2 regions of the Microbacterium cucumeris genome follow, and region 1 is predicted to be linked to the other one. Evidence: riboswitches for the same ligand, from Rfam matches in the RefSeq annotation. Region 1 holds a riboswitch; the other holds the start of a gene.
The links. A riboswitch is a leader RNA that binds a small molecule or an ion and turns the genes downstream of it on or off. The one in region 1 is predicted to bind thiamine pyrophosphate.

Region 1 (5,908 bases):
TCATCGCGGTGCTGGCGATCTACGTCGGCGCGGCGCTGCTGACCTGGATCCAGGGCTACGTCATCAACGTCATCATGGTGCGCACGATGTGGCGCCTGCGAGAGGACGTCGAGGCGAAGATCAACCGCCTGCCGCTGTCGTACTTCGACAAGGTGCAGCGCGGTGAGCTGATCTCGCGGGTCACGAACGACATCGACAACATCACGCAGACGATGCAGCAGTCGCTCTCGGGCGCGCTGACGTCGATCCTCACGGTCATCGGCGTGCTGTGGATGATGTTCTCGATCTCGTGGCAGCTCGCGCTGGTGGCGCTGGTCGCCCTGCCGCTCATGGGTGTCATCTTCGGCGTCATCGGTCCGCACTCGCAGCGGGCGTTCGGGACGCAGTGGCGCAAGGTCGGCCGACTCAACGCCCGCGTCGAGGAGGCCTTCTCGGGTCACGCCCTGGTCAAGGTCTTCGGCCGTGAGCAGGATGCGCTGGACAAGTTCCAGGTCGAGAACGAGGAGCTCTACCGGGCGGCGTTCAAGGCACAGTTCCTGTCGGGCATCATCATGCCGGCCATGACCTTCGTCGGAAGCCTCACCTACGTCGGCATCGCGGTGCTCGGCGGGCTCATGGTGGCCAGCGGACAGCTGCGGCTCGGCGACGTGCAGGCGTTCATCCAGTACTCGCAGCAGTTCACGCAGCCGCTGAGCGAGCTGGGCGGCATGGCGGCGGTCGTGCAGTCCGGCACGGCGTCGGCGGAGCGGGTGTTCGACTTCCTGGACGCCGACGAGCAGGACCCGGACGGCGACGACGCGGCGAAGATCGCGGACGGCAAGGGCGTCATCGAGTTCGAGAACGTCTCGTTCTCGTACACGCCGGAGCGACCGCTGATCACCGACCTGTCCTTCCGGGTGGAGCCGGGGCAGACCGTCGCGATCGTCGGACCGACCGGTGCGGGAAAGACGACCCTCGTCAACCTCATCATGCGCTTCTACGAGCTGAACTCGGGACGCATCCTGCTGGACGGACAGGACATCGCGCACCTCACCCGTTCCGATCTGCGTTCGCGCACCGGCATGGTGCTGCAGGATCCGTGGCTGTTCGCCGGGTCGATCCTGGAGAACATCCGGTACGGCCGGGCGACGGCGACGGACGAGGAAGTGCTGGCGGCGGCGAAGGCCACCTACGTGGACCGCTTCGTGCACGCGCTGCCGGACGGTTACGAGACGGTCCTCGACGAGGACGCCTCGAACGTGTCGGCCGGTGAGCGCCAGCTGATCACCATCGCCAGGGCGTTCGTGTCGCAGCCGTCGATCCTCATCCTGGACGAGGCGACGAGCGCGGTCGACACCCGTACCGAGCTGCTGCTGCAGCACGCGATGGCGGCCCTCCGCCAGGGCCGGACCTCGTTCGTGATCGCGCACCGCCTGTCGACGATCCGCGATGCCGACCTCATCCTCGTGATGGAGCACGGCGACATCGTCGAGAAGGGCACGCACGACGAGCTCATCGCGGCGCAGGGCGCGTACTGGCGGCTGTACCAGTCGCAGTTCGAGCAGGCCGCGACCGACATCGACGCCGAGGAGGCGATGACCGCGTCCACTCCCGTGGTCGTCACCGGCGAGGCGGAGGATGCCGCGGAGGGCGAGCCCGTCGAATCCGAGTCCGAACAGGCCTGACCGCAGTCCGAAGAGGCCGCCACCCGGAGGGGTGGCGGCCTCTTCGCGTAAGGCGATCAGTCGGTGATGCCGAACAGCTCGAACGGGTGCGTGAGCCGCCACCACGCGCTCGGCGGCTCGATCTCCTCGGCGAGGACGACCGGCACCTCGACCGAGTCCAGCGGTCCCGTGACCGTCAGGGTGCCGACTGCGTCATCCGCCTCGGTGGCATCGCCGAGGTCGAACACGACCTCGGCGGTCGGCGCGGCCGAGTTCCACAGCACGACGGCCGCGTCGGCATCCGTCACGACGTCCGCACTCGCTCCCCACGGGGTGCTCACCTCGCCGACGACGGTCTCGGCGGCGACAGCGGGGCCCTGCGCCTGCAGCGCCGCCTCCACCTGCGCGTACAGCGCCCGGCTCGCCTCCAGACGCTCGTCGTCGCCGTCCTGACCGAGCACCGAGGCGTACAGGCGCACCGTGGTGTCGCCGACTGTGACGTCCTTGCCGCTGAGCAGGTTGTAGTCCCCGTCCAGCGATCCGGTCTTCACGCCGACGAATCCCGGCTCTCCGAGAAGCCCGTTCGAGTTCGTCACGAGACCCGCGCCGGGGAGCTCCACCGAGGCCGTTCCGACGATCTCCGCGAACACCGGATTCGCCATGGCGATCGACGCGAGCTTCGTCAGTGATGCGGGGGAGGCGACGTTCCCCTCGTTGCGGCCGGACGGCGTCACGATCGTGATGTCGCTGAGCCCCCGCGCGGCGAGCCACTGCTCGGCGGCGTCGGCGAAGGCGCTGTCCGATCCCCAGATCTCGTCCGAGAGCCGGTCGATGTAGTTGTTCGCCGACCCGAGCAGAACGCCCTGCAGCATCTGGTACTCCGTGAGCGTCCCGTCGACCGGAACGTCCAGCGCGGACTGGTCGTCGCGGCGGTACGACCAGTAGTCGAGCGTGTCTCCGTAGTCGAACGCGTACTCCGGCCCCTGCTCGCCCGGCTTCAGCGGTCGCTCCTCCAGCACCAGCATGACCGAGACGACCTTCGTCACGCTCGCGATCGGTGCCCGATCTCCGGTGGACGACGCCGTCCCGATGCCGTCCACGCTGATCGCGGCACTGCCGTCGGCGGGCCAGGTCACCGCGGCGGCCTCGGCCGCGACCGGTTCCACCGCGACGGCCTCGACCGTCGGCGGGAGCTCATGAAGCGGCCACAGCAGCGCCGTGGCGGAATAGGCGACGGCGAGCGCGACCAGGGTCCCCAGCGGAACCAGAATGCCCGGGCGCAGGATGCCGCGCCGCGGGGCGCCCACCAGGAGGTCGGGCCCGTCGTCGCGGTCGGTCGACGTGTCGATCGCAGCGGCCCCGCTCGCCGCGGCCACCGCGAGCGGATCGACCCAGAGCAGCGCGGTCGCGGGAGAGTTCTCGTCCGCCCAGGCGGCGGGACGCTCCATCGCGGTGTCCGCGGCCAGGAGAGCGGCGACCTCCGCGGTGTCGTCGTCGCGGGCGTCCGCGTCGGTCTCGGCCGCGCCGCCTGCTTCCGCGTCGGAGACGATCACGGTCGCGGGTGTCTCGCCGGTCTCGGGATCGGACACGATGGCGGTCGCGGGTGCCTCGCTGGTCGCGGCGTCGGAATCCTGCGTCACGTCGATCGGAACCTCGATGCCGGTGCCGGGCCCTGCATCCGACGCGATCGCGGTCTCCGCATCCGTCGTGACGTCACTGCCGGCCTCGGACAGGACCCGGACATCGCCAGCCGGCGCCGCGACGGTCGCGGCATCCGCCGTCGAATCGGTCGCGGCGTCGTCATCGGTCAGGACCGCGGTCTCGGGATCCGGAACAGCGTCGGACCCGACGTCCGCGGCATCGCCCGCAGCCTGCTCGGACGCGGCCTCGGGTTCCGCGGATGCGCCGCTCGAACCGGTCGCCGCCCCGTCCACGATCATGCGCCGACGACGCTCCCGGCGCGTCAGGGCGCCGCCGCCGTCGGTCTGCTCGTCGAGGGTCACCCGCATACGCTACCGAATCCGCATGTGACTCCCCCGTATTGGCATCGGAGTAAGATCGTGCTCACAACCCACGGGAGTCCGGCGAGCCGGGCTGAGAGGAAGCGATCCGCGCTTCGACCGTCGAACCTGATCCGGATCATGCCGGCGCAGGGAGGAGAACAGATGAGTACGTCCACGCCCGCACCCGCTTCGAACGAAGCATCCGTCGCAGCATCCGCCGGTGCGCATCCCTGGCGCTGGCGCGTCGTCGACATCGTCGTCGCCGCCGTCCTGGGGGTCGCGCTCGGCCTGGTGTTCTGGGGCTGGAACACGATCGGCTACGCCTGGTTCGGCGCCGCCGACGCGCTCACCCCCGGTCTCGGCGGGATCGCCGTGGGCATCTGGCTGCTCGGCGGCGTCGTCGGCGGGCTCGTCATCCGCAAGCCCGGAGCGGCCCTCGTCGTCGAGCTCGTCGCGGCCATCGTCTCGATGATGATCGGCAACGTGTGGGGCGTCTCGACCGTGCTCTCCGGCCTGGTGCAGGGCCTGGGTGCCGAGCTCGTCTTCGCGCTGTTCCTCTACCGTCGCTTCGGCATCGTCGTCGCCATGCTCGCCGGGGCGGGCGCGGGGGCCGCGGCCTGGATCTTCGAGCTCTTCTACGGCAGCTCGCCGAACATCCTGAAGTCGCTCGAGTTCAACACCATCTACCTCACCACCGTCGTGATCTCGGGCGCGATCCTGGCCGGCATCGTCGGTTGGCTGCTCGTGCGCGCTCTGGCCGTGACCGGTGCACTGAACCGCTTCGCGGCCGGGCGAGAGCTCGTCCGCGAAGTCTGAGGGCGGGATGAGTGCCGCCCGGCCGGCTCGGGTGCAGGCCACGGGCTGGGGATGGCGATACGCCGGCCGCAGGCTTCCGGCCGTGAGCGACGTCTCCTTCACGATCGAGCCGGGGGAGCGCGTGCTGCTGCTCGGCGCGTCCGGGGCGGGCAAGTCGACGCTGCTGGCCGGGATCGCCGGCGTCCTCGGCGACGCGGATGAGGGTGTGCGCACCGGGACCCTGCTGATCGACGGCGCCGCGCCGGAGTCCTCGCGCGGTCGAACCGGTCTGGTCCTGCAGGATCCGGATGCCGGGATCGTGCTGTCCACCGTGGCCGACGACGTCGCCTTCGGCTGCGAGAACCTCGGCGTTCCGGCATCCGAGATCCCCGGGCGCGTGTCGGAGGCGCTCGCCGCCGCCGGTCTCGATGTGCCGCTCGGCCGTCCGACCAAGGCGCTCTCGGGCGGACAGAAGCAGCGCCTGGTCCTCGCCGGTGCTCTCGCCATGCGCCCCGGCCTCCTGCTGCTGGACGAGCCGACCGCCAATCTGGACCCCGTCGGCGTGCAGGAGGTGCGAGCGAGCGTCGAGCGGGCCGTGGACGAGACCGGCGCCACCCTCGTCGTCGTCGAGCATCGCACGCCGGTCTGGGTCGACCTCATGACACGCGTGATCGTCCTCGCCGCCGACGGCGGGCTGCTGGCCGACGGCGCCCCCGCCCGCGTCTTCGCCGAGCACGGCCCGGCGCTCGCCGACGCGGGCGTGTGGGTGCCGGATGCCGGGATCGAGCTGCCCGCCCTGCCGGACGCCACCGGCGACGCCGTGCTGTCGGCGTCCGAGCTCACGATCGCGCGGGACGCGCGCAGCCCCGTCCAGAGCGGGCTGGACGTGCGCGTTCCTCGGGGAGCCGCGACCGTCGTCACGGGGGCGAACGGTGCGGGCAAGTCCACTCTCGCCCTCACCCTCGCCGGACTCATCCCCGAGCGGGACGGCGAAGTGCTCGCCGCGGAGGATCTGGCAGGACGTCGCGGGCGGCGACCCTTCCGGTGGTCCTCCCGCGAGCTCCTCACCCGCATCGGCACCGTCTTCCAGGAGCCTGAGCATCAGTTCCTCACGCAGACCCTGCGGGACGAGCTGGCGGTGGGCCCGAAGGCGCTGGGCTGGGATCGCGCGCGGACGGACGCCGTCGTCGACGCACTGCTCGAACGACTGGACCTCGCGCCCCTCGCCCTGGCGAACCCGTTCACGCTGTCCGGCGGCCAGAAGCGCCGGCTGTCCGTCGCGACGGTGCTCGCGGCATCCCCGGCGGTCATCGTCCTGGATGAGCCGACCTTCGGGCAGGACCGGAAGGGATGGATATCCCTCGTGTCCCTGCTGCAGGAGGAGATCGCCCGCGGGCGCTCGATCATCGCCGTCACGCACGACGAGGGTGTGACACAGCATCTCGGCGGGCACCGCATCGAGCTGGA
Region 2 (5,908 bases), on a different contig from region 1:
TTCGAAGGCGGCAGCCCAGTACCCGAACCGGTCGCTCGGGTCACCGGGCCCGACGATGAGCCCCGGACGCAGGATGCGGGCACGATCACCGAGCGATCCGACGGCCTGTTCGGCGGCGACCTTCTGGGCGGCGTAATCGTCCTCATCGCCCTCGCGGGCGGGTGCATGCAGCGGCGACGACTCGTCCGCATCCGGTGTGCTGTCGTCCGCGTACACCGACATCGACGACACATACGTCCAGCGGCGAGCGCGGCCGGCGAGCGCCCCGACGGCTCGCTCGACGTGGCCGGCCCGTGATGAGACGTCGACGACCTCGTCCCAGTCCCGCTGCAGCTGGTCGTAGACGCCGTCGTCATCGCGATCGCCGCGGACGAGAGCCGTCCCGTCCGGAGCCGGACGTCCACCGCGAGCGAGACAGGTCACACGGGCTCCGGCATCCCGCCAGCGCTCGGCGATCCGCGACGACAGCCAGCCGGTCCCGCCCAGGATCAGAACGTCGGTCATGCGTCCATGTCACCAGGTCGACCGCGTCGGAGGAAGGGCTTCCGCTCAGAGCGGATCGACGCCCATGGGAGCCGCGAAGAAGGCGAGCTCCAGCTCACTGGAGCGCGCGAAGGCGCGGAACATCCTCTCGCGACCGTCGACGTCCGAGGCCGATGCGACCCGCGTCACGTAGTCGATCGCCTGGGTCGTGGCGACCTCGAACGCGGGGTCTGCATAGGTCGCGAGCCAGGAGGCGTAGGGATGCTCCGGGTCACGGGCGCGCTCACCGAACTCCCCCGCATGCAGGCGGCGTCCCAGATCGGTATAGAGCCAGAAGCACGGCAGGATCGCGGCGATCAGCTCGCCGTACTCGCCGCCGAACGCCGTCGAACGCAGGTGATCGAGGTAGGAGGTCGTGACCTCGGAGGGCTCCGCCGCGAACGTCTCACGTCCGATGCCGCTCTCGGGCGTCAACCACGACGCGTGCAGTTCCAGTTCGCCGACGATCGATCCGCGCGCGGAGTCCGCCCAGAACGCCTGCTCCATGGGCGTCGGGGCCAGCCTTGCCGCCTCGGCGAGGACCCGCGCGTATTCCCGGAGATACAGTGCGTCCTGCGCCAGGTAGGACAGGAACCGCCCGCGATCGAGTGTCCCTGCGGCGAGGCCTCGGACGAAGGCCGCGTCGTCGATGCTCCGGCGGATGCCGCGAATGCTCTCCCACCAGTCGCTCTCGATCTCGGCGGCCTCCGGTGCGGTGTCCGTGCCCCCGCGGCTCCAGGACCCGGCGAAGTGATGAAGCGGTCCGTGGCCGCCTCCGACGCCGAGTTCGCCGCTCGCGCGGAGTGATTCGCGGAGCCAGCGGCGCGACGCGGAGACAGCGTCGACGGGGTGCTCGCCGCGTGCGAGACGCGTCGCGAGCGCCGAGGACAGCGAACAGCCCGTTCCGTGTGTATTGACCGTGGCGATGCGTGTTCCACGGAACTCCGCCCGTACGTCACGTGCCGCGTCGATGAGCGCGTCGGGTGCGTCGTCGCCGTCGAGGTGTCCGCCTTTCACGAGTACGGCGGCCCCGATCCGCGCGGACACAGCATCGGCTGCGGCGAGCGCGTCGTCCCAGCCGTCGATCGACCGGCCCGCGAGCACCGCGAGCTCGGCGAGATTGGGAGTCACGACATCGGCATGCCGCAGCAGGTCCTCGAGTCCCTGCTCCGCCTCGCGGTCGAGAAGACGATCGCCGCTGGTGGAGACCATCACGGGGTCCACGACGACGATCGGCGGACGGACCTCCCGGAGCCACCCGGTCACCGCGCTGATGACCTCGGCGTTCGCGAGCATCCCGATCTTCACGGCATCCACCATGATGTCGTCGGAGACCGCGTCGAGCTGCTCGCGCAGGAAGGCGACCGGCGGGACGTGGACGCCGCGGACGCCACGGGTGTTCTGCGCGGTGAGAGCCGTGAGCACGGCCATCCCGTATCCCCCGTTCGCGGCGATGGACTTGAGATCGGCCTGGACGCCGGCGCCGCCGGACGGGTCGCTGCCCGCGATGCTCAGGACCCGCGGCACACCGGCGGCGCGCCAGCGCCGCACGAACTCCGCTGCCGCGGTCCGCGGATCCTCGGCTGCGCACAGCGCAGAGACGACTGCGAGGCCGGCTGCTCCGGCATCCCGCAGCCGCTCGGTGTCCTCGATGCTCACCCCGCCGATCGCGACGCAGGGCAGCGGGCTCGCCAGCGCGAAGGACCGGAACCCCTCGATGCCCAGTGCCGGCGGGTGATCCGGTTTGGTCGTGGTCGGGCGGATCACACCGACGCCGAGGTAGTCCACGGTCCCCTCCGGCAGGGCCAGGACGGCATCGAGGTGCTCGGGACTGTGGGCGGTGAGCCCGATCAGCGCCTCAGGTCCGAGCGCCTCGCGGGCGCGGAGGACGGACACGTCTCCCTGCCCCAGATGCACGCCATCGATGCGCGCTCCCGCCGCCCGCGCCGCGAGCGCGGCCTCCACCCGGTCGTTCACCACGAGCAGGGCGCGTCCGTCGATGACACGGGACAACTCGACGAGCTGCGCCGTCGTCTCGGCGTCCGTCGCCGTCTTGTCTCGCAGCTGCACGACGCGCACGCCTCCGGCGACGGCCTGACGGACGGTCTCGATGACGCCGCGACGGCCGCAGAGCGACGTGTCGGTGACGAGATACAGCGAGAGGTCCGGGGTCATCGGACGGCGCCTTCGACACGTGCGGCAGCAGCCACGTCGTCCGGCCGTACAGCCGCGAGCGCGTCGAGCAGTGCGACCGCGAAGCTCCCCGGCCCCCGTGAGGCACGCGCGGCGTTCTCCGCCGCGACCGTGTACACCAGACTCGCCGCCGCGACCGTCACCAACGGATCGCCGGTGCGCGCCGTCCCGAGGAATGCCGCCATCACCGCGCCGAGTGCGCATCCGCCGCCGGTCACCTTGGTGAGCAGCTCGTGTCCGTTCGCGATGCGCAGGACGCGCGCGCCGTCCGTGATGAGGTCGACCGGTCCGGAGACCGCGACGACGCCGCCGTGGCGTTCGGCGAGCGCGAATGCGGCGTCGGCCGCGGCATCCGTGCTGTCGATCGCATCCACACCGCGGCCGCCGACGGAGTGACCCGCGAGTGCCAGGATCTCCGACGCGTTGCCGCGGATCGCTGTGGGATTCTGCTCGGCGAGCTCTCGGGCGAGAGCGGTGCGCACCGGCAGCACGCCGATCGCGACGGGGTCGAGCACCCAGGGCGTGCCGGCATCCACGGCGCCGCCGACGGCCTCGCGCGCGGCGTCGCGCTGCTCGGGCGTCGGCGTGCCGAGGTTGACCAGCACTCCCGAGGCGACGGATGCGAACATCCTGGACTCGCCGACGATGTCGACCATCGCCGGCGCAGCGCCGAGTGCCAGCAGCGCGTTCGCGGTGAACCCCGTCACCACTGCGTTCGTGATGCAGTGCGTGAGCGGTGGCGCCGCGCGCAGCGCATCGAGGAGAGCGCCGGCCTCCGTGACGAGGTCGGCTTCGGACGGTGGGCAGAGGCGATCGCTCACGCGACATCCCTTCGCTAGTACGAACTAGATCAGGTTCGACGGGTGTGTTCTCAGCCGCGGATGCGGCACCCCGTGTCACTGCCTCGCAGTCTAGCGAAGCGGTCGTTCAGGACGGCAGGTCCGCCAGTTCGGCGACCGTCCAGGACGGCTCAGGCCGCCAGCGCACCCACTCCGGCGCGAACGCCCAGTGCCCCGCGTGGAAGGACGCGATGGCGGCCGCGGCGTGAACCTCGATCAGGGCGGCCTCCTCCGGTGCGATGCGTCCCTGCTCGACGGCCGCGACGAGCTCGTCCTCGTCCTTCATGTGGATCGCGCCGTCAGCCGTGATCCACACGTCCAGCACGTGATCGGACGAGTACGTCGCCCGATCCGTGCGCTGGTGCGCGTTCTCGAGATTGACGTACCACCCGCCGAAGGTCCACTCGGAGCCTCCCGCCTCCTCCCAGAAGAGCCAGACCGACCACGGCAGGTCGGCCGGTGCGATCCGCAGGATGCCGTTGCCCCACCAGTCCTCGACGATGCGGGTGCGCGGCACGCGCCAGCGCTGGTCGAGCGGAACCGTGCGGATGCGACGGCCGTCCGGGGCGCCCATGCCTTCGAGCCTCGTTCCCACCGCCAGCCACGCGACGAGGCCTCGTTCGTCGTCGCGCACGACGCGCATCGGGGCGATGTTCGACGCGTCCCCGTGCTGCCAGCGCGGCTTGCGGTAGTGCCAGTCGATCTGCGCGCCGGGAGCGAGGAAGGGCGGGATGCCGAGGTCCCGCGCGCCTGCGGGGGCGGTCAGGGCGGTGGGCCGCAGGACGACGCCGGTCACTGGGCGCGCTCTCGCTCGAGAAGGTCGGCTGTCATGCCCCCCATCCTGGCGCAGCTCGGCTCAGGGACGCGTCGCCGCGACCAGCTCCGCCACCCGTGTCGCAGCCTCCGACAGACGCTCCGCGAACTCCGGGTCGGACTCCGCCCGCGCCGTCACGGCCTCGATGATGCGGGTGGCCGTGTCGGGCGTGGAGCCGGCGATCGTGAGGACCAGGTCGGCGCCGGCCTCGATCGCGGCCACCGCGTTCGCGACCGGGTCGGCGTAGGCCGGGTCGCCGGAGGACAGCAGCATTCCGAGATCGTCCGTCACGGCGACGCCCTCGAAACCGAGGTCGTCGCGCAGAATCGCGTACCACTCCGGCGACAGCGATGCCGGCAGGTCGGACACGCTCGTGTAGCGCAGGTGGCCCGTCATCACCAGCTCCGCCCCGGCGTCGATGCCGGCGGCGAACGGGATCGCGTCGTGCGTGCGCCAGTCGTCCAGGCTCATCGCCGTGGTGGGGATGGCGCGATGCGAGTCGCCTTCGGCAGCGCCGTGGCCGGGGAAGTGCTTGAGTGTGGTGGCGACGTACCCGCGCTCGGCCGCGACGATCGCCGCGACCCGATCGGCGACCGACTGTGGGTCGGTTCCGTACGAGCGCCCGTGGATGAACGAGCCCTCGGATCTCGGGACATCGGCCACGACACCGAAGTTGACGTCGATCCCGGCCTGCGCCAGCATCCGCGCTCGGGAGGCGAACGCCGCCCGCGCCTCCGCGGGCGGCGCATCCTTCAGGGCCGACGCGGACGGAAGCTCGTCCCAGGGAACCCGCGCCACCACACCGCCCTCCTGATCGGTCGCGATGAGCGCGTCGTCCGAGGCGGAATGCACGGAGTCGGTGAGCGCGCGCAGCTGCTCCGGTGCGCCCGGGACGTTGTCGCCCATCAGGATCAGCCCGTCGGGGCCGCTCGCGACGTAGGCGGACAGGGCGGCCGGGTCGGTGCCCCCGGCGTATCCCATGACCACGAGCGCCGCCTGCTCGCGCGCGGGCATGTCCGCGACCCGCTCGGCCGCCTTCTCGAGCGCGGTCATCGGGGCCGGTTCCGGCGTGGCCGACGGCTGCGTCGTCGGTCGCGTCGTGGTGCTCTCCGCGACGGGCGTCGTGTCCGGCGCGCAGCCGCTGAGACCGGCGCTGAGCGCCACGACGACGACGGCCGCCCTCAGGCGCTTGCGGGTCGCGCGGGAGATCGTCATGCTTCCATCCTGCCCGCCTCCGGCTGAGCGATGGGCGGGAGCTCGACGCGACCGCGCTGCTCTTCTCAGCATCCGCGGCAGATGAATCGGCCGCGTCGGCGGGAATCAGCAGCGCGGTCCGCAGAACCGCAAGGAGTTCACTCCCGCAGCGTCGCGCCGAACCGTTCGCCGGCCAGCGCGACGCCGGCGAGCTTCGCCTCCGTGGCCTCGGCGGCGGTGAGCGTGCGGTCGGGAGCACGGAAGCGCAGCGCGAACGTGAGGCTCTTCGTCCCGTCCGGCAAGCCCTCACCGCGGTAGTCGTCCACCAGCCGGAGGGATTCCAGCA

Region 2: it holds a riboswitch for thiamine pyrophosphate, as region 1 does, so the genes downstream of both, thiM (hydroxyethylthiazole kinase) here and AC3RXZ_RS12655 (ECF transporter S component) in region 1, are expected to answer to the same signal.

Annotation. Positions count from the first base shown of each region.
Region 1 is NZ_JBYRIZ020000004.1:208,134-214,041, forward strand. It holds gene AC3RXZ_RS12645 (ABC transporter ATP-binding protein) at 1-1,664, shown strand, start outside; gene AC3RXZ_RS12650 (D-alanyl-D-alanine carboxypeptidase family protein) at 1,721-3,646, opposite strand; TPP riboswitch at 3,707-3,816, shown strand; gene AC3RXZ_RS12655 (ECF transporter S component) at 3,809-4,462, shown strand; gene AC3RXZ_RS12660 (ABC transporter ATP-binding protein) at 4,470-5,908, shown strand, end outside.
Region 2 is NZ_JBYRIZ020000002.1:525,248-531,155, reverse strand. It holds gene AC3RXZ_RS09120 (NAD-dependent epimerase/dehydratase family protein) at 1-504, opposite strand, end outside; gene AC3RXZ_RS09115 (bifunctional hydroxymethylpyrimidine kinase/phosphomethylpyrimidine kinase) at 550-2,697, opposite strand; gene thiM (hydroxyethylthiazole kinase) at 2,694-3,536, opposite strand; TPP riboswitch at 3,526-3,619, opposite strand; gene AC3RXZ_RS09105 (ribonuclease FAU-1 family protein) at 3,643-4,350, opposite strand; gene AC3RXZ_RS09100 (glycoside hydrolase family 3 N-terminal domain-containing protein) at 4,411-5,583, opposite strand; gene pheT (phenylalanine--tRNA ligase subunit beta) at 5,721-5,908, opposite strand, start outside.